DNA from 3 places in the Phyllobacterium sp. CCNWLW183 genome. Region 2 is predicted to be linked to each of the others. Evidence: riboswitches for the same ligand, from Rfam matches in the RefSeq annotation. Region 2 holds a riboswitch; each other region holds the start of a gene.
The links. A riboswitch is a leader RNA that binds a small molecule or an ion and turns the genes downstream of it on or off. The one in region 2 is predicted to bind cobalamin.
Positions count from the first base shown of each region.

Region 1 (5,762 bases), on a different contig from region 2:
AAGCGGACGATAGGGATCGAGCAAATGTGTCGCCATCCAGGTGACCGCGCCAAGGCAGATGATGATCAGCAGCGGCGCCGCCCAGATGATCAATTCCAGCTGGGTGGAGTGATCCCATTCCGGGTCATAAGGCGCATCCGTGTTTGACTGCCGGTATTTCCAGGCAAAGAACACGGTGAGCACCATCACTGGAATGATAATGACAAGCATGAGGACGGTAGAAATAATGATCAGGTCGCGCTGTTGCACGGCGACGTCGCCTGACGGGCTCATGACAACGGCATTGCACGCGCTAAGCAATGCAAGCAGTGGAAGCAGGGCGATGGCAAAAAAACGGTTCAAGAGACTTCCTGTCAATGGAAACAGCGCCTAGTTGCGCCATCACTAGCTGCACCATAGTCAGAGCGACATTGGACAATTTGCCCAATCCTCCCGTAGTGTGTCACAATGATAAAGGATACGCTAGCAGTGACCGCAAACGAGCAGACCTGAACGGTTTCAATATTTGATCGAGGAGCGCACCGGGCAATGAGCGCGAAAACAGGAGCGGCATCTTCGACAACGCTTGAGCAGGACGCAACGCGCCTTCACTCGCGACATGACGACGTTAACGTTGGCGAGATTGCCATCGGCGTGATTATCGGCAGAACGTCCGAATTCTTTGACTTCTTCGTCTATGCTATTGCCTCTGTGCTGGTCTTTCCGAAACTGGTGTTCCCCTATGTTGATGCTCTGACGGGTACGATCTATTCGTTCGGTATTTTTGCGCTGGCCTTTCTTGCGCGGCCGATCGGCACGGTTATCTTCATGCAGATCGATCGCACTTATGGCCGTGGCGTAAAATTGACGATTGCCCTGTTCCTGCTTGGTAGCTCGACCGTTGCGGTGGCGTTCCTACCCGGTTATGCCCAGGTCGGTTGGGCATCTGCAGCGCTTTTGGCACTGTTCCGGATAGGACAGGGGCTTGCGCTAGGCGGTGAGTGGGATGGCCTCGCATCGCTTCTGGCGCTCAATGCACCTAAGCAACGCCGTGGCTGGTATGCGATGATACCGCAACTCGGTGCTCCCTTGGGGCTTATGGTTGCGGCCGGGCTGTTCGCATTTTTCGTTGCCAATCTTTCCGCAGAAGACTTCCTGAGCTGGGGCTGGCGCTATCCGTTTTTCGTTGCTTTCGCTATTAATGTGGTGGCGCTGTTTGCACGGTTGCGAATGGTTGTTACGCCGCAATATGCAAAATTATATGAAAGCAGAGAACTGCAGCCAACGACGGTGGCCAACACATTACAGCATGAAGGTCGCCACGTGGTCATTGGTGCTTTTGCACCGCTTGCGAGTTTTGCGCTCTTTCATATGGTAACGGTATTTCCACTGTCTTGGGTCTTCCTGTTTACGGATCAGGGCCCGGCCCGCTTTCTTTTGATTGAAGCATTCGGAGCGGCTGTGGGCGTCATTACCGTGTTTGCGTCGGGCACGATTGCCGACCGCGTCGGACGCCGGAATCTGCTGGGCGGCACCGCCATAGCCATTGCCGTGTTCAGTGGATTTGCTCCTCAATTGCTTGATGGCGGCGACATCGGCGAACTGATCTTCATGATCCTCGGATTTATTTTGCTTGGTCTGTCCTTCGGCCAGTCATCCGGCTCAGTGGCCTCGCGGTTCTCAAAGAAGTTCCGCTATACCGGCTCGGCATTGACCAGCGATATGGCATGGTTGTTCGGGGCGGGTTTCGCACCGCTGGTCGCGCTGCTGCTATCCAGCCATTTCGGCCTGATAGCTGCGGGTGGCTATCTGCTCTCCGGTGCTGTGTGCACGCTTATAGCCCTCAGCTTGAATCGTCAGACCGACAATCAGGACGTGTAGTCCCTTCCTCACTCATTCCATTTTCGTGCGCAGCGCCAAATTGATTGGCAGCTGTGCATAGTTTCAATTTTGGTTTGATCTAGCTGTTGACGGATTTTTAACATCCACTACTATATATAGTGTTCAAGGTTCTTCCGATTCGCGAGAGTGGGAAGCTAAGACGGGAATACGGTGAGTGGTGCCAATAAGGTACTGTGATGCCGGAGCTGCCCCCGCAACTGTAAGCGGCTAGCACGTGTTCGATACTGTCACTGGGGCTCTAGGCCCCGGGAAGGCAAGAATAAGTGCGTTGATCTGCGAGCCAGGAGACCTGCCTTGATCTGATGAGTCCACCGGCGGGGTGCCGGAGCGGTCGCGCCAATGCACGGGGATTTTCCGTGTAAAACGCTTCCCTGCCCCTCCACGAGCGAGCTACAGGGTGAAGTGCATGAGAAACCTATCCAGCGCATTGATTGTGGGTGACCCGCCGTAAATCGGGCGGCACTTGAGTAAGTCATACAGTTTTAAACCAAACTAGCTGGCAGCAATCAGAGCTGCCAGACCATGTTATCACGACCAAAATCAAATGAGGAAGTCATGAATATTGTCGTTTACAGCAAGCCGGCCTGTGTCCAGTGTACCGCCACGACCCGAGCTCTTGACCGGCAGGGTATGGAGTATGACGTTATTGATATTTCCAACGATCAGGATGCTCTCGAACTGGTTCAGAGCCTCGGCTACCGCCAGGTACCTGTGGTTGTCGCCGGCGAAAAACACTGGGCCGGTTTCCGCCCGGATATGATTAGCACCCTTGCCTGACAGGGATGGGTGTCATGAGTGGGATCGTTTATTTTTCGAGCAGGTCGGAGAATACCCACCGTTTTGTTTCCAAGCTGGGCTTCACCTCACAACGGATACCGATCAGCTCTCGTGAGGAGCTGAAGATCAACGCACCCTATATTTTGATCGTGCCAACATATAGCGGCGATGGCGGCAAGGGTGCCGTTCCAAAACAGGTGATCCGCTTCCTCAACCAGGCGGAAAACCGTTTAAACCTCCGCGGCGTGATTTCCGCGGGTAACAGTAACTTCGGAGCGACCTTCGGGATTGCCGGCGACATCATCTCTGCCAAATGCCAGGTGCCTTACCTTTACAGGTTCGAGCTGATCGGCACGGAGCAGGATGTCGTAAACGTCAAACATGGATTGGAACGATTTTGGACACGCTCACGCTCGAACGACCAGTGAAAGCCAACGAACCAGTGCTGGATTACCACGCGCTGAACGCGATGCTGAACCTTTATGATGAGGAGGGCAACATCCAGTTCGATCAGGATCGTATGGCGGCGAAGCAGTATTTTCTGCAGCATGTGAACCAGAATACGGTGTTCTTTCACAATTTGCGCGAGAAGCTCGATTACCTGGTAACCGAAGGCTATTATGAGCGCGCGGTGCTTGATCAATATTCCTTCAATTTCATGCGCGATCTGTTTGACCATGCCTATGCCAAGAAATTCAGGTTTCCAACATTTCTTGGCGCATTCAAATATTACACCAGCTACACGCTGAAGACCTTTGACGGAAAACGCTATCTTGAGCGTTACGAGGACCGCATCTGCATGGTGGCGCTGACGCTGGCGCAAGGAAATGAAACCCTGGCGCGGGATATGGTTGACGAGATCATTTCCGGGCGTTTCCAGCCTGCAACTCCCACTTTTCTCAATGCGGGAAAGAAACAGCGCGGCGAGCTGGTGTCCTGCTTTCTGCTCCGAATTGAAGACAATATGGAATCAATCGCGAGGGGTATCAACTCGGCCCTGCAGCTCTCCAAGCGCGGGGGAGGCGTTGCGTTGTCGCTCACCAATATCCGTGAAGCGGGCGCGCCGATAAAGCAGATTGAAAATCAGTCATCCGGCATCATTCCAGTCATGAAGCTTTTGGAGGATAGTTTTTCCTATGCCAACCAGCTTGGTGCAAGACAGGGGGCAGGTGCGGTCTATCTGAACGCACATCATCCCGACATAATGCGTTTCCTCGATACCAAGCGCGAAAATGCGGATGAGAAAATCCGTATCAAGACGCTGTCGCTCGGCGTTGTCGTGCCGGATATTACTTTCGAATTGGCGAAGAACAATGAGGATATGTATCTGTTCTCTCCCTATGACGTAGAGCGGGTCTACGGCGTGGCCTTTACGGAAATTTCGGTGACAGAAAAGTACCGTGAAATGGTCGCAGATTCGCGTATCCGCAAAAAGAAAATCAAGGCTCGCGACTTCTTTCAGGTCTTGGCCGAAATCCAGTTCGAAAGCGGCTATCCCTACATCATGTTCGAGGACACAGTGAACCGCGCCAACCCGATTGCAGGGCGCATCACCATGAGCAATCTGTGCTCGGAAATCCTTCAGGTCAGCGAGGCGAGCGAATACAATGCCGATCTGTCCTATAGCCATATGGGCAAGGATATCTCCTGTAATCTCGGCTCGCTGAATATTGCCGCCGCAATGGATTCAATGGATTTTGGCAAAACCATCGAAACGGCCATCAGGGCGCTGAACGCCGTCTCGGACATGAGCCATATCTCGTCGGTGCCTTCTATCGAAAAGGGTAATGATGACAGCCATGCCATCGGCCTTGGGCAGATGAATCTGCATGGTTACCTGGCCCGCGAACGCATTTATTACGGCTCTGACGAAGGTATCGATTTCACCAATATCTATTTCTACACCGTGACCTATCACGCCGTTCGCGCATCCAATCGCCTAGCGGTTGAACGCGGCCAAAGCTTCAAGGGCTTCGAGAACTCGAAATATGCATCTGGAGAATATTTCGACAAGTATACGGCGCAGGAATGGCTGCCAGCAACTGAGCGGGTCCGCGAATTGTTCGAAACAGCTGGCATTGCGATCCCGACACAGGCCGACTGGCTGGCACTGAAAGAGGCTGTGGTGGTATCCGGTCTTTACAATCAGAACCTGCAGGCTGTGCCGCCCACGGGCTCCATTTCCTACATCAATCACTCAACCTCCTCGATCCATCCGATCGTGTCGAAGATCGAAATCCGCAAGGAGGGCAAGATCGGCCGCGTCTACTACCCGGCCGCGTTTCTGACCAATGATAATCTTGATTACTATCAGGACGCCTATGAGATTGGCCCGGAAAAGATCATCGATACCTATGCTGCAGCAACGCAGCATGTCGATCAGGGCTTGTCGCTGACGCTCTTCTTCCGCGATACCGCGACCACGCGCGATATCAACAAGGCGCAGATCTATGCCTGGAAGAAAGGCATCAAGACAATCTACTATATCCGTCTTCGTCAAATGGCTCTGTCCGGCACGGAAGTGCAGGGCTGCGTATCCTGCACGCTTTGATTTCCGGGGAAACAATGAACATTCAAATCAAGAATAAAGCTGTAAAGCTTCCTGCAGCCGTTCGCGCCATCAACTGGAACCGCCTTGAGGATGACAAGGACCTTGAGGTCTGGAACAGGCTTACCGGAAATTTCTGGCTGCCGGAAAAGGTGCCGCTGTCGAATGATATTCCGTCCTGGGCTGCACTCAAACCCGAGGAACAGCAGCTTACCATTCGTGTGTTCACGGGGCTGACCCTGCTCGATACAATCCAGACCAGCATTGGCGCGCCAAAACTCATGGAAGATTCGATCACTCCCCATGAGGAAGCAGTCTATTCCAACATCTCCTTCATGGAGGCCGTGCATGCCCGTTCCTACTCGTCCATTTTCTCCACATTGTGCTCGACACCTGACGTTGATGATGCCTATCGCTGGTCCGAGGAAAATGAGCATTTGCAGAGGAAGTCCGCGCTGATCCTCGAACATTACCGCAATCCCGATCCTCTCAAGCGCAAGATTGCCAGCGTGTTCCTGGAGAGCTTCCTGTTTTATTCCGGCTTCTATCTACCGAT
Region 1 covers NZ_JBBCBN010000007.1:118,327-124,088, reverse strand. Annotated here, with positions in the region: gene cyoA (ubiquinol oxidase subunit II) at 1-342, opposite strand, end outside; gene V9K95_RS16550 (MFS transporter) at 529-1,860, shown strand; cobalamin riboswitch at 1,970-2,192, shown strand; gene nrdH (glutaredoxin-like protein NrdH) at 2,437-2,658, shown strand; gene nrdI (class Ib ribonucleoside-diphosphate reductase assembly flavoprotein NrdI) at 2,673-3,086, shown strand; gene nrdE (class 1b ribonucleoside-diphosphate reductase subunit alpha) at 3,056-5,209, shown strand; gene nrdF (class 1b ribonucleoside-diphosphate reductase subunit beta) at 5,224-5,762, shown strand, end outside.
Region 1: another riboswitch for cobalamin. It lies ahead of nrdH (glutaredoxin-like protein NrdH); the one in region 2 lies ahead of bluB (5,6-dimethylbenzimidazole synthase).

Region 2 (5,762 bases):
ACCCATGGCGGCAAATTCGCGGATTACCGTGTCCACCTCTTCCTTCGTGGCATCAACACAGGTCAAATGTGCCGCTGCATTCACATCGGTTTCGGTTAAGATGCGCTTGATCGTGCGGGCTGTGCGTTCACGAGTGGAGCCACCTGCCCCATATGTCACAGAGACAAATTCGGGATTAAGCGGAGCCAGACGCGTTACAGTCTCCCAGAGACGCTCTTCCATCACCTCGGTCTTTGGCGGGAAGAACTCGAATGAAACCTTGATATTGCTACCAAGATCGGCACGGCGGGATTGGCGGAAAAAACTCATTAGACACTCTCCGTAACGCGGGAGGTTGAAACAGGATCGGCAATTAGCAAGCGTGGGTCGCGTGCCAGCCACAATTTAACAGTCAGTTTGTCTTTATCTTTTGGTTGTAATTCCATGCTCTGTTCCAGCGTCAGTCCGGCTTCCGTCAGCCAGTCTTTAATCTGTCCGTCATGAAAACCGAGGCGCAAATGGGCATGTCTGTCGCGTAGAAATTCAAGTTCGTGTGGAGCAAAATCGACGATCAACATTCGGCCGGAAGGACGCAAGGCACGCGCAGCTTCACGAATGGCCTCGGCCGGATTATCAAGGAAGTGCAAGACCTGATGGATTGTCACCAGATCGAAAGACTCTCTGTCTACCGGCAAGGAATAGACGTCACCTTGACGGACTTGCGCGTTGGCAATGCCGGACTTCTCAAGATTTGACCGGGCAATCGTCAACATGTCGCGATTGATATCGATACCGACACCGCGCAAGTAGAGCGGAGCAAAGAGCTCAAGCAGGCGCCCGGTACCCGTACCGACGTCGAGCATCGCTTGAAACGGTCTTGCACCTATGATCTTGGTAAGGGCCTCTTCCACAGCGCCGTCTGGAACATGCAACGAGCGGATAGCATCCCAGCTTGAAGCATTCGCGCTAAAATAGGCAGCCGCACGTTCACGGCGCTGAAGCTTCACAGAGGAAAGACGTTCAAGGTCACGCTCCAGCAGGGGATCAGAACAATCCAGGCGATCTAGCAGGGAACGGGCAATATCTCCCACAATCAATGATTCCGCCAAACGGAAATAGGCCCAGGAGCCTTCCTGATAGCGGTTGATAAGACTTGCTTCAAAGAGCAATTTCAGATGTCGTGACACTCGCGGCTGAGATTGTCCTAAAATGGATGTGAGGTCGGAAACGGTTAGATCACCACGCGACAACAAAGCAAGAATGCGTAGCCGACTAGGCTCAGCTGCCGCTTTCAACGTATCAACCATCAGGTCGAGATTAAGATTGTGCCGGTCCATAACCAATCCTCAAAAGACATAAAGATATGTTTATGTCATGAGGCGACGATTGGCAAGAGGTTTTTGCCATTGACGACAATTTCTGCCGCGTCTGAAATAGGCGCCAGAATCAAATTAGAAAGACATCAATGAGTGCAGGAACGAACCGTCAGCGTTCAATCAACAAAGCGCTGACCTTGCTTTTACCCGCCGTTCCCTACTCCGATTCGGAACCAATACGCGCGGCCGCAGGTGCGCCCCATATGAAGACCTTGCCGCCGCCGATTGCCGTATGGTTGGCCGCTATTGCCCATGTGCGGCATCAACATACAGACTATGATGCGCTGCGCGACGAAGGCTATGACAAAGAGTCCGCTCGTTTCTTCGTGCTTGATGCGATTAATCGCAAACTGACGGAATGGCGGGCGACACGTCTTCTGGATCCGGATGAGGAAGATCTGAGCTGAGCTGGCCCCAGCCTTCTTCAAAAATAAGGTCCTGTAATTGGATTCTTTTGCGCCAGCCCTTTTTTTCCAGCTCCGGTGCATCAAAAAGCTCGTCGACATAGCCCAGGCATAGATAGGCAACAATCTCAACGTGATCCGGAATACCTAATATTTGGCGCATGTCATTGTCGTGATAGATGCTCACCCAGCCAACGCCAATACCTTCAGCACGGGCAGCAAGCCACAAATTTTGGACTGCACAAACGGTGCTATAGACATCCATCTGGCGGTTGTGGGTGCGACCGAGCACGACCGTTCCACCGCGTGTCCGGTCGCAGGTGATGCATAAATTGACCGGCGCTTTAAGGATGCCTTCCAATTTGAGAGAGGCATACAGCGCCCGGCGTTCATCTTGAAACAGGGCCTTGGCTTCCTCGTTGGCTTTGGCGAAAGCGCGGTGCACTTGCCTCTTGCGGGCCATATCGCGAATTGTGATGAAGTTCCAAGGCTGCATGAAGCCTACAGATGGAGCATGGTGCGCCGCATCGAGCAATCGCATCAAAACATCATAGGCGATCGGTTTTGACAAAAACTGATCGCGGACGTCTCGCCGGGTATAAATCGCCTTATAAACGGCCGCACGCTCATCGTCAGTAAAATCACCCGCTGGAACCGGACTATCAAAAGCTTCGTGCATTGTTTGCTCCTAACAACGCTTGAGGCCCTCGCCGCCGTCCGCGCAGCTTGGGCTATGGGGTCCGGCCGGTCTTCTGACTTGGGTTCAGCTGAACCGTGCGCCTTCCTGTGGCCTCTCGGCCACCGTGGCATAATGCACGGTCATTCCCCTTACAGCGCTGGGCACGTGCCGGATTTTCACCGGCTTCCCGATTCTCCGCAATCGTCTAAATTGCTGGCACCGGACCTGTTTTCTATTCGCCATGAAAAGGCACTTGGCGCAAGCCTTAGACCCTGTAAATCCACTGTTCGGGAATACGAATATCAACTTTTTCACCGGCGCGTATGATCCCGGGCTTTTCAACCCAAGCGACGATACCCCGCGAGCGCTTGGACACGCGTACAAAATCCAATGCAGTGGTGGTTTCGTCAGGAGTACCCGCATGCGAAGCAATAGAACGACCAGCAATCTTGCAGGGCGCATTCTGTCCATCGACTTTCAACGTCACGCCACCTTCAAAAAACATCAGCGATCTGGGTGGTAGCATCGAAAGGGATGGAATACCGGAAATCACCATGTTTCCACCGATCCATTCAGCTTTCAGCTGAGGCAAGCCCATGCCTGCTGCGATCTCGTCAAGCTCGTCGGCACTTAGAATGGAAAGGTGGCGTTCGTTGCGCATCTCGGTGCCACGCGGATACCAAGGCTCACGTCCGCCAGAGCGACGCGTCTGACCCGCGTGAAAGTCACCGACAATACCGTCAAAAGTCAGTTCCAGTGAATCTGTTGGAGAAGTGACAAAATCCCTGTCGAGTGCCTCAAATAGCCCGATCACACGACCACTGACCTTACGCGAAGGGACTATTTCGTCACGATTACCGAACAGGTCAGTCATCATTTGCTCCAAAAAGTTCCCTGCTTTAGAAAAGCGGCAAATTATCTGGCGATTACACCAGCAAAGACAACGGGGAACCTTGCGGTTCCCCATCTATACTTAGCGTGTCAGAGGCTTGTAGCTTGGACGCTTTGGATTGACGCTATCGGGACCGAGACGACGAATCTTGTCGTTTTCATAATCTTCGAAATTGCCTTCAAACCATTCGACATGGCTATCGCCTTCGAAAGCCAGGATATGCGTCGCGAGACGGTCAAGGAACATGCGATCATGGCTGATGATCACAGCGCAACCTGCATATTTTTCCAAGGCATCTTCAAGTGCTGCCAAGGTTTCCGTGTCTAGATCGTTTGTCGGTTCGTCGAGGAGCAAAACATTGCCACCGGACTGAAGCATCTTGGCCAGATGCACGCGGTTACGCTGACCACCAGAAAGATTTCCAACTTTCTGCTGCTGGTCGGTACCCTTGAAGTTGAATGCTGAAACATAAGCGCGGGAGTTCATCTCATGCTTGCCAAGCTTGATGATGTCAGTTCCGCCGGAAATTTCTTCCCAGACATTCTTGTCGGCTTTCAGGTGATCGCGACTCTGATCGACATATCCGAGGTTAACAGTCTCGCCGACGCGAATAGTGCCGGAATCCGGCTTTTCCTGACCGGTAATCATCTTGAACAGAGTGGTTTTACCCGCACCGTTCGGACCAATAATGCCAACAATACCGCCGGGTGGCAGTTTGAAAGTCAGGTTTTCGATCAGCACACGATCACCGAAAGACTTGGTGAGATTTTCGGCTTCGATAACCACCTGACCCAGCCGTTCACCCGCCGGTATCAGAATCTGGGCATCGCCGGGGCGCTGGTCGTTAGCGGCATCAACGAGCGCATCATAGGCCTTGATACGTGCCTTCGATTTTGCCTGACGTGCTTTCGGGCTGGCGGAAATCCACTCGCGTTCGCGCTCGAGAGCTTTCTGACGGGAGTCATCTTCACGGCCTTCCTGCAGCATGCGCTTGGACTTGGCACCAAGATAGGCAGAGTAATTGCCTTCATAAGCAATGCCGCGCCCACGGTCGAGTTCGAGAATCCAGCCGGTCACATTGTCTAGGAAGTAGCGATCATGCGTAATCAGAAGCACGGAGCCCTTATATTCGCGCAGATGTTTTTCAAGCCAGGCGGTCGTTTCAGCGTCCAAATGGTTGGTCGGTTCGTCGAGCAGAAGAAGGTCAGGCTGTGACAGGAGCAAGCGGCACAAAGCAACACGGCGGCGCTCACCACCGGAAAGATTGGTTACTTCGCTGTCGCCGGGTGGGCAACGAAGTGCTTCCATCGCCATCTCAACTTGCGATTCAAGGTCCCAGAGGTTTTGAGAATCGATGACATCCTGTAACTTGGCGCCTTCATCGGCGGTCTCGTCGGAGTAATTCATCATCAATTCATTGTAGCGATCGAGAATGGCCTTCTTGTCGGCAACGCCATCCATGACATTGCCCATAACGTCCTTGGCTGGATCCAAATAAGGTTCCTGCGCCAGATAGCCAACGGTAGCGCCATCCGCCAACCAAGCCTCGCCTGTATATTCCTTATCCAGACCAGCCATGATTTTCAGAACTGTAGACTTACCGGCGCCATTTGGACCCAGAATACCAATCTTGGCGTCTGGGTAGAAGGACAAGTTGATATTCTCAAGAACCTTCTTGGTTCCATATGCCTTGTTCAGGCCGGACATGTGATAGATGAATTGGCGTGCCATAACGCGCGTCACTCCGATGCTCGGGATTTCTTTTGAATGAATTTGCGCCGTATGTAGGCGAAAGCCTCAGCCGTGGCAATGGATGCCCATGATTTTCGACCTTCGCCAAACGAGCGAAACCGGGCGCGGATATTTCCGTCACCCGGTTTCCCCTCTGGTGCCGCAACAGGAAGCGTCCTCTTCTCCCAGTAGCGGCCATGTAAACTAACTAGACGAAATACGTTTCGTCATTGCGACAACATCATCCGATTCGCGATTACACCGAAAAATTGCAATGCCCGCGAAACTCATATGCTTCTGGTTTAAAGTTCTGCGGCAAGTTTAATGGGTTTGCAAGGGGTTTTGCAAAATAAAATTGCACACCAAATCGCCTGACTAATAATTGAGCACAATAGTCCAAAATTAAGAATAGTTTGTAGATTGTTTTCCACATTGACTAATTTTACGGCACCCTCTCAACTGGGCTTCTCGCAAAGAGGTTGCCATGAGTTTTGATGATACCGACGTTTTGACCACCAGTACTGGTGCAGCTCTTGCAATACGACACATGCCCGCAAAGGGTCAGGTTCGCGGGATCATTCAAATAAATCACGGCGTGGCCGAGCATTCTTTGCGTTACAAACGTTTTGCAGGATTTCTGAGCGAGCATGGTTTTCACATTTATGCACATGATCATCGGGGGCATGGCCTGACGAGAGCAC
Region 2 covers NZ_JBBCBN010000001.1:841,404-847,165, forward strand. Annotated here, with positions in the region: gene metF (methylenetetrahydrofolate reductase [NAD(P)H]) at 1-309, opposite strand, end outside; gene V9K95_RS03975 (ArsR/SmtB family transcription factor) at 309-1,316, opposite strand; gene V9K95_RS03980 (DUF2293 domain-containing protein) at 1,445-1,762, shown strand; gene bluB (5,6-dimethylbenzimidazole synthase) at 1,695-2,438, opposite strand; cobalamin riboswitch at 2,485-2,677, opposite strand; gene V9K95_RS03990 (MOSC domain-containing protein) at 2,704-3,312, opposite strand; gene ettA (energy-dependent translational throttle protein EttA) at 3,412-5,061, opposite strand; gene V9K95_RS04000 (alpha/beta fold hydrolase) at 5,546-5,762, shown strand, end outside.

Region 3 (5,762 bases), 180 kb from region 2:
TGTCACCACCATGGATCATGGCCGCACAATAGTCGAGGAAGTATTGCGCGTTCTGCGCTCCACCTTCCAGCAAGTAATGCCAAAGAGCGTCGCGATCCTGACGCGTAACCGTCGAAAACCGGTCCAGACCCGGGTCGGGCTTGTCATCACCCGGCAGAACCGCCAAATGAACCTTATGATTTACAGCGCAGGCGTGGAGCGCTTCCAACCCGTAAGGCCAATAGCTTTCGCCGCCGATAATCCTGACAACGATAAGTTTGGAATATTGGGCTGTCCGCTCGATATAGGCATCGACGGACATGGGATGCGCAAGCGCCATCATATTTGCCAAGCGTAACGACAAGCCATTACCAGCTTGCCGTTGGGCCATACCAAGGCTCGCAAGTTCTGTATCGGCAGCAGAAAGAAACAGCACATCTCCCGGTGTCTGGCCGAGATCAATTGCCTCGGTGCCTTCAGCAATCGTTCCTTTTTGAGCCAGCAGAAGATGCATTCAATTTCCGATCAAGCTGCAGCAGCATTAACAGCTGATGTAATGGCTGCTGAATCAATATCGTGCAGGCCAATAACAACGAGCCTTGTCTGGCGTTCTTCGCCCGGATTCCAGCTACGATCAAAATAATGCTCGATGCGTGATCCGACGGCTTGAATGACCAGGCGCATAGGCTTGCCGGGTACATCAACGAAACCTTTGAGCCGCAGGACATCATGATCGACGATCACATGCTTCAACTTCTCAACAAATGATTTGGGCTCTGCAACCGGCCCAAGCCCAACGACAAAGCTTTCAAATTCATCGTGATCGTGCTCTTCGCCTGCCTCATGTTCCATCTCGTGATGGGACTTGCGGTTCGCAATATCCTCTTCGGTGCCAATACCAAGTCCAAGTAGGAGTTGATTGCTAAGCTTGCCAAAGCTAGCCGAAACCATGTTAAGTGAACGCGATGAGCGGCTCTGCACGTCACTCTTGACCCCGGCAAGTTGAGCTTCGTCAATAAGATCGGTCTTATTCAGAACAATAAGATCGGCGGCGCGAATTTGATCCTCGAACAGCTCTTCCAGCGGGCTGTCGTGATCAAGTGACTCGTCCTGCTCGCGCTGAGCATCAACCTTATCGTGATCATCTGCAAAACGGCCTTCCGACACGGCGGCAGCATCAATAACGGTAACAACGCCATCAACGGTTACCTGTGTCTTGATTTCCGGCCAGTTAAAAGCGGCAACCAGCGGCTGTGGAAGAGCAAGACCGGACGTTTCAATGACAATGTGATCAAAGCGATCAGGTCGATCCAGAAGCTTGGTCATGGTGGGAATGAAATCATCGGCCACGGTGCAGCAAATGCAGCCATTGTTAAGTTCGATCATATCTTCGTCGCGGCACGCTTCGATACCGCAGCCTTTGAGCAAATTCCCGTCAACGCCAAGATCACCAAATTCGTTGATGATCAGCGCGATGCGCTTGCCATTGGCATTTTCGAGCAGATTTCGGATCATTGTAGTCTTGCCCGAACCGAGAAAGCCAGTGATGACCGTTGCCGGAATCTTGTGACCCTGCATTTTGTTATCCCTTCATTTTGAGCGGCAGCCCTGCTGCCACGAAATAGACTTTTGCCGCAGCGGCAGCCACGGCTTGATGCAATCGGCCTGCGTGATCACGAAACTCACGTGCCATGCGGTTTTCCGGTACTATTCCAAGACCAACCTCATTGGAAACCAGAACAATGGCACCGGCGAGATGGCTCAGTGTGTTTGTCAGACGTGTTATTTCGGCGTCGATATCACGTTCGGCCATCATTAAATTGGTCAGCCACAGTGTAAGGCAATCGACCAGGATTGCCTTTTCGACACCAGCAAGACTTTCCAGTTTTCCGGCCAGATCAATTGGTTCTTCAACTGTAATCCATCGGGATCCGCGCCGCGCTCTATGATGCCCAATTCGCTCGGACATTTCATCATCCCACGCTCTGCCGGTGGCAAGATAAATAGCATCCCACCCGGATGATTCGATCAGACCTTCGGCAAAGGACGATTTGCCGGAACGCGCGCCTCCAAGAATAAGGGTAATTTCGCGTTCCAGCGGTTGCATTACTGCTCAAGCTCCGATGAAGCATAATTCTGAATTGCCCAGCCCAGTGCAGTACCAAGTACAACCCAGAAGAAGAGATTGGTTGCCAGTGCTGAGACGGCGAACTCTGAGGCAAGTGTCGGAGGCACCGCTGATGTCAGATCTTCTGCTTCCGGTGCGCCATAAATATGGGGAGCGACAATCAATACAACACCAAGAAGCTTAGCCCAAATCTGCTCACGCAGTACGATCAGATAGACGCCGCCCGCCGTCAGAATGACAGTTATCAGCCACCAGGTCTGCCGCATGGCCAGATCGGCTGCAGGCATAGCAGGCAATTCAGGGGCAAGGCTGAACGCCGGTGCAAAATTGAAGATGAAAAATCCTGCAAGCCCCCAATAGATTCCGTTCTGAAGGGTAATGCGACGACCGAGGAAAAGCGCCGCAGCACCAGTGATCAACGCAAAGCCTGCTCCAGCCACCAGATTGATCAACAACGTATTACCGAGACGTCCAAATGGCAGTTCGGGACCCGCCTCTTCCGCATGTTCGTGCGGAGTAACCGCCGCAGGTGCAGATTCGCTCGCAGAGGCAGGCGTATCATGGGAATGACCTCCGCCACCCGCACTTTCATACTCTTCCGCATGCAATATGAGCGGTACATTTTTTACATACATGGCCGGTGTTAGAATTATTCCGGCAAACAGACCGGCTATGATTGTAGCCAGCAAATATTTGACCAACATGGAGTCGACTCCCCAATTCCAAAAGCGAGACGCCGGGCACCTGCAAAGGCCCCGGACCAAACAAACCATCATTATTTCAATGCTTAAGGGTCGATAGCTGAATCAGCATTTCAGCTTTCAAAGACTCAATGGCAAGGAAATCCATATGAATGGCGGGTGTCGTGTGCTGTGTCATGCAGCGTTTCAGAATGTGAAAGACCGACGCCATAAATAATGAACACGCCGAGAAGCAATGACACAACAGCCGTCGTCAGACGCGATGCGAGTGGGAGAGAAATCGTATTAGAAGTACGAACAGTAGCCATAACAACCTCCGTGCAGGGCCAGAAGGGAAAATCCCCCTCGGTTTTGGGCACTATTACCCTGTGATTGGCAGGTCTCCTGGCTCGCGGGTCGCAAGATAAATGCCGCCTTCCCGGTTTCCCAGTGACTGCCGTCCGCTTTCGCGTTCAGCATGGCATATACCCTAACCGCTCTACAGTCGCGGGGTCGGCTGCGGTGGGGTCGCCCTAATGGGTACGACCGTCGCATTCCCTTTTGATCCCTGGCCTTTGGCCAATGCGGGAACCAATCATCTGCTGAACGTTATTCACCAAGCGCTCTAAAAGTCAAACGAATCTGCGACACCTTGATCGCTGCCTACGCCGTCAGACACGTTTAAGCGCAAACAATGCCTCGATATCCAGAACTGACTCCAATTGCGCTGCAATGGAGTCGAGCGCCGCATCTACACCAGCGTGATAATCGAGAACGCCAGCAGATATTCCCATGGACTTTAAAAGTGCTGCCCGGAATGCGTCCGCGTTGAAAAGCCCGTGCATATAGGTACCGAATACTTTGCCGTCAGCGGATATTGCACCATCCGCTATGCCATCAATATTCACGGCTGGCCGGATGCAATCGGGGCCAGTCGTTCGACCAAGGTGAATCTCATAGCCCTTCAACGGTATGTCAAACTGCAATGAATGGGCTTGGACATTGCGCACGGTCTTCTCCGGCTCCATAACTGTATCAATATCGAGATAACCAAGACCTCTAATTTCCCTGATATTTCCTTCAATCCCTTGGGGGTCAGATACTGTTTTACCCAGCATCTGGAAGCCGCCACAAATGCCGATAATATGACCACCTCTGCGCCTGTGCAGATCAAGATCGCGGTCCCAGCCATTTTCACGGAACCGTTGAAGGTCACCAATGGTGGATTTGGAGCCCGGAATAATGACCAAACCTGCATCTGCAGGGATTCGCTCGCCACTTTTGATCATGACGACCTCGACTTGCGGTTCAGCTATCAGCGGATCGAAATCATCAAAATTGGCAATGCGATCAAGCACTGGAACGGCAATTTTCAACGCCCGCCCATCACCTTTGACCAGCCGTTCCAATACAACCGAGTCTTCCGCCGGAAGACGGGAGGCATCTTTCAACCAAGGGACAACCCCGAAGGACGGCCAGCCCGTAAATTGTGTGATAGATTTCAAACCGTCATCGAAAAGCGAAATGTCGCCGCGAAACTTGTTGATCAGATAACCGGAAATCATATCCCGATCTTCAGGAGAAAGAATTGCGTGCGTGCCGACAATCGACGCTATCACCCCGCCTCGATCAATATCGCCAACCAGAACCACAGGCACATTGGCTTTGACGGCAAAGCCCATATTGGCGATGTCCCCTGATCGCAGATTGATTTCTGCGGGCGATCCAGCTCCTTCAACGATGACTATGTCCGCATCGGCACGAACGATATCCCACGACTCCATAACCGCATTCAGCAATCCCGCCTTGTATTGCTGATAATCCCTGCCCTTCGCCTGTCCCCAAACTTTACCCTGGACAATGATTTGGCTGCCCGTTTCTGACTGAGGCTTCAGCAATACCGGATTCATGTGAACGGACGAGGGCACGCCACAAGCCAGCGCTTGCAACCATTGCGCCCGGCCAATCTCACCACCATCATCGCTAACAGCAGCATTGTTCGACATGTTTTGCGGCTTGAATGGAAAAACCCTCAAACCGCGATTGCGCGCCAGACGGCACAATCCCGCCACCAAAACGGATTTGCCAACGTCAGAGCCAGTTCCTTGCAACATGATTGCGTGTGTCATGGGCTTTGAGTAGCGGATATGTCTTTCTCTTCCTAGTCCCATGCAAGCCGTTGCGCGCTTACGCGCATCCGATAGAGTGAGCGGCAGCAATATTCGGGAGGAACTATAATGGACGCAGTCGTTGATGCGGCGGCCGGTCAATTTGAACTCAATGATGATCAACTGGCAATTCAGGATATGGCACGCGCTTTTGCGGCTGATCGGGTAGCACCGAAGGCACTCGCTTGGGACCGCGACAAGCATTTTCCCGCCGATGTCATTCGCGAGACAGGTCCGCTGGGCATGGGTGGCATTTATGTGCGCGAGGATGTTGGCGGATCGGGTTTGAAACGGCTTGACGCCGTGCTGATATTTGAAGCTCTTTCAATGGCCTGCCCTGCCTTCTCAGCATTTATATCAATTCACAATATGTCGACATGGATGATCGACCTGTTCGGAACACAAGCTCAACGACAAGAATTTGTGCCCAAATTGACGTCTATGGAGTGGCTGGGCAGCTATTGCCTGACGGAACCGAACTCCGGTTCCGATGCGGCGGCGTTGAAAACTACAGCTGTTCTGGATGGTGATCATTACGTTTTAAATGGTGCTAAACAATTCATATCCGGTGCAGGCGATAGCGATATTTATGTCACCATGGTGCGCACCGGCGAATCCGGACCAAAGGGCATTTCCGCACTGATCATTCCCAAGGATGCTCCGGGCCTGTCATTTGGCGCAAATGAATTCAAGATGGGTTGGAATGCCCAGTCCACCCGCACAGTTTTATTCGATAATTGCCGGGTTCCTGTAGCAAATCGGCTGGGTGCTGAAGGTGATGGATTTAAAATTGCCATGGGAGGGCTT
Region 3 covers NZ_JBBCBN010000001.1:661,736-667,497, forward strand. Annotated here, with positions in the region: gene cobN (cobaltochelatase subunit CobN) at 1-493, opposite strand, end outside; gene cobW (cobalamin biosynthesis protein CobW) at 505-1,557, opposite strand; gene cobU (bifunctional adenosylcobinamide kinase/adenosylcobinamide-phosphate guanylyltransferase) at 1,562-2,086, opposite strand; gene V9K95_RS03125 (CbtA family protein) at 2,086-2,811, opposite strand; gene V9K95_RS03130 (CbtB domain-containing protein) at 2,937-3,116, opposite strand; cobalamin riboswitch at 3,166-3,398, opposite strand; gene V9K95_RS03135 (cobyric acid synthase) at 3,459-4,916, opposite strand; gene V9K95_RS03140 (isobutyryl-CoA dehydrogenase) at 5,025-5,762, shown strand, end outside.
Region 3: another riboswitch for cobalamin. It lies ahead of V9K95_RS03130 (CbtB domain-containing protein); the one in region 2 lies ahead of bluB (5,6-dimethylbenzimidazole synthase).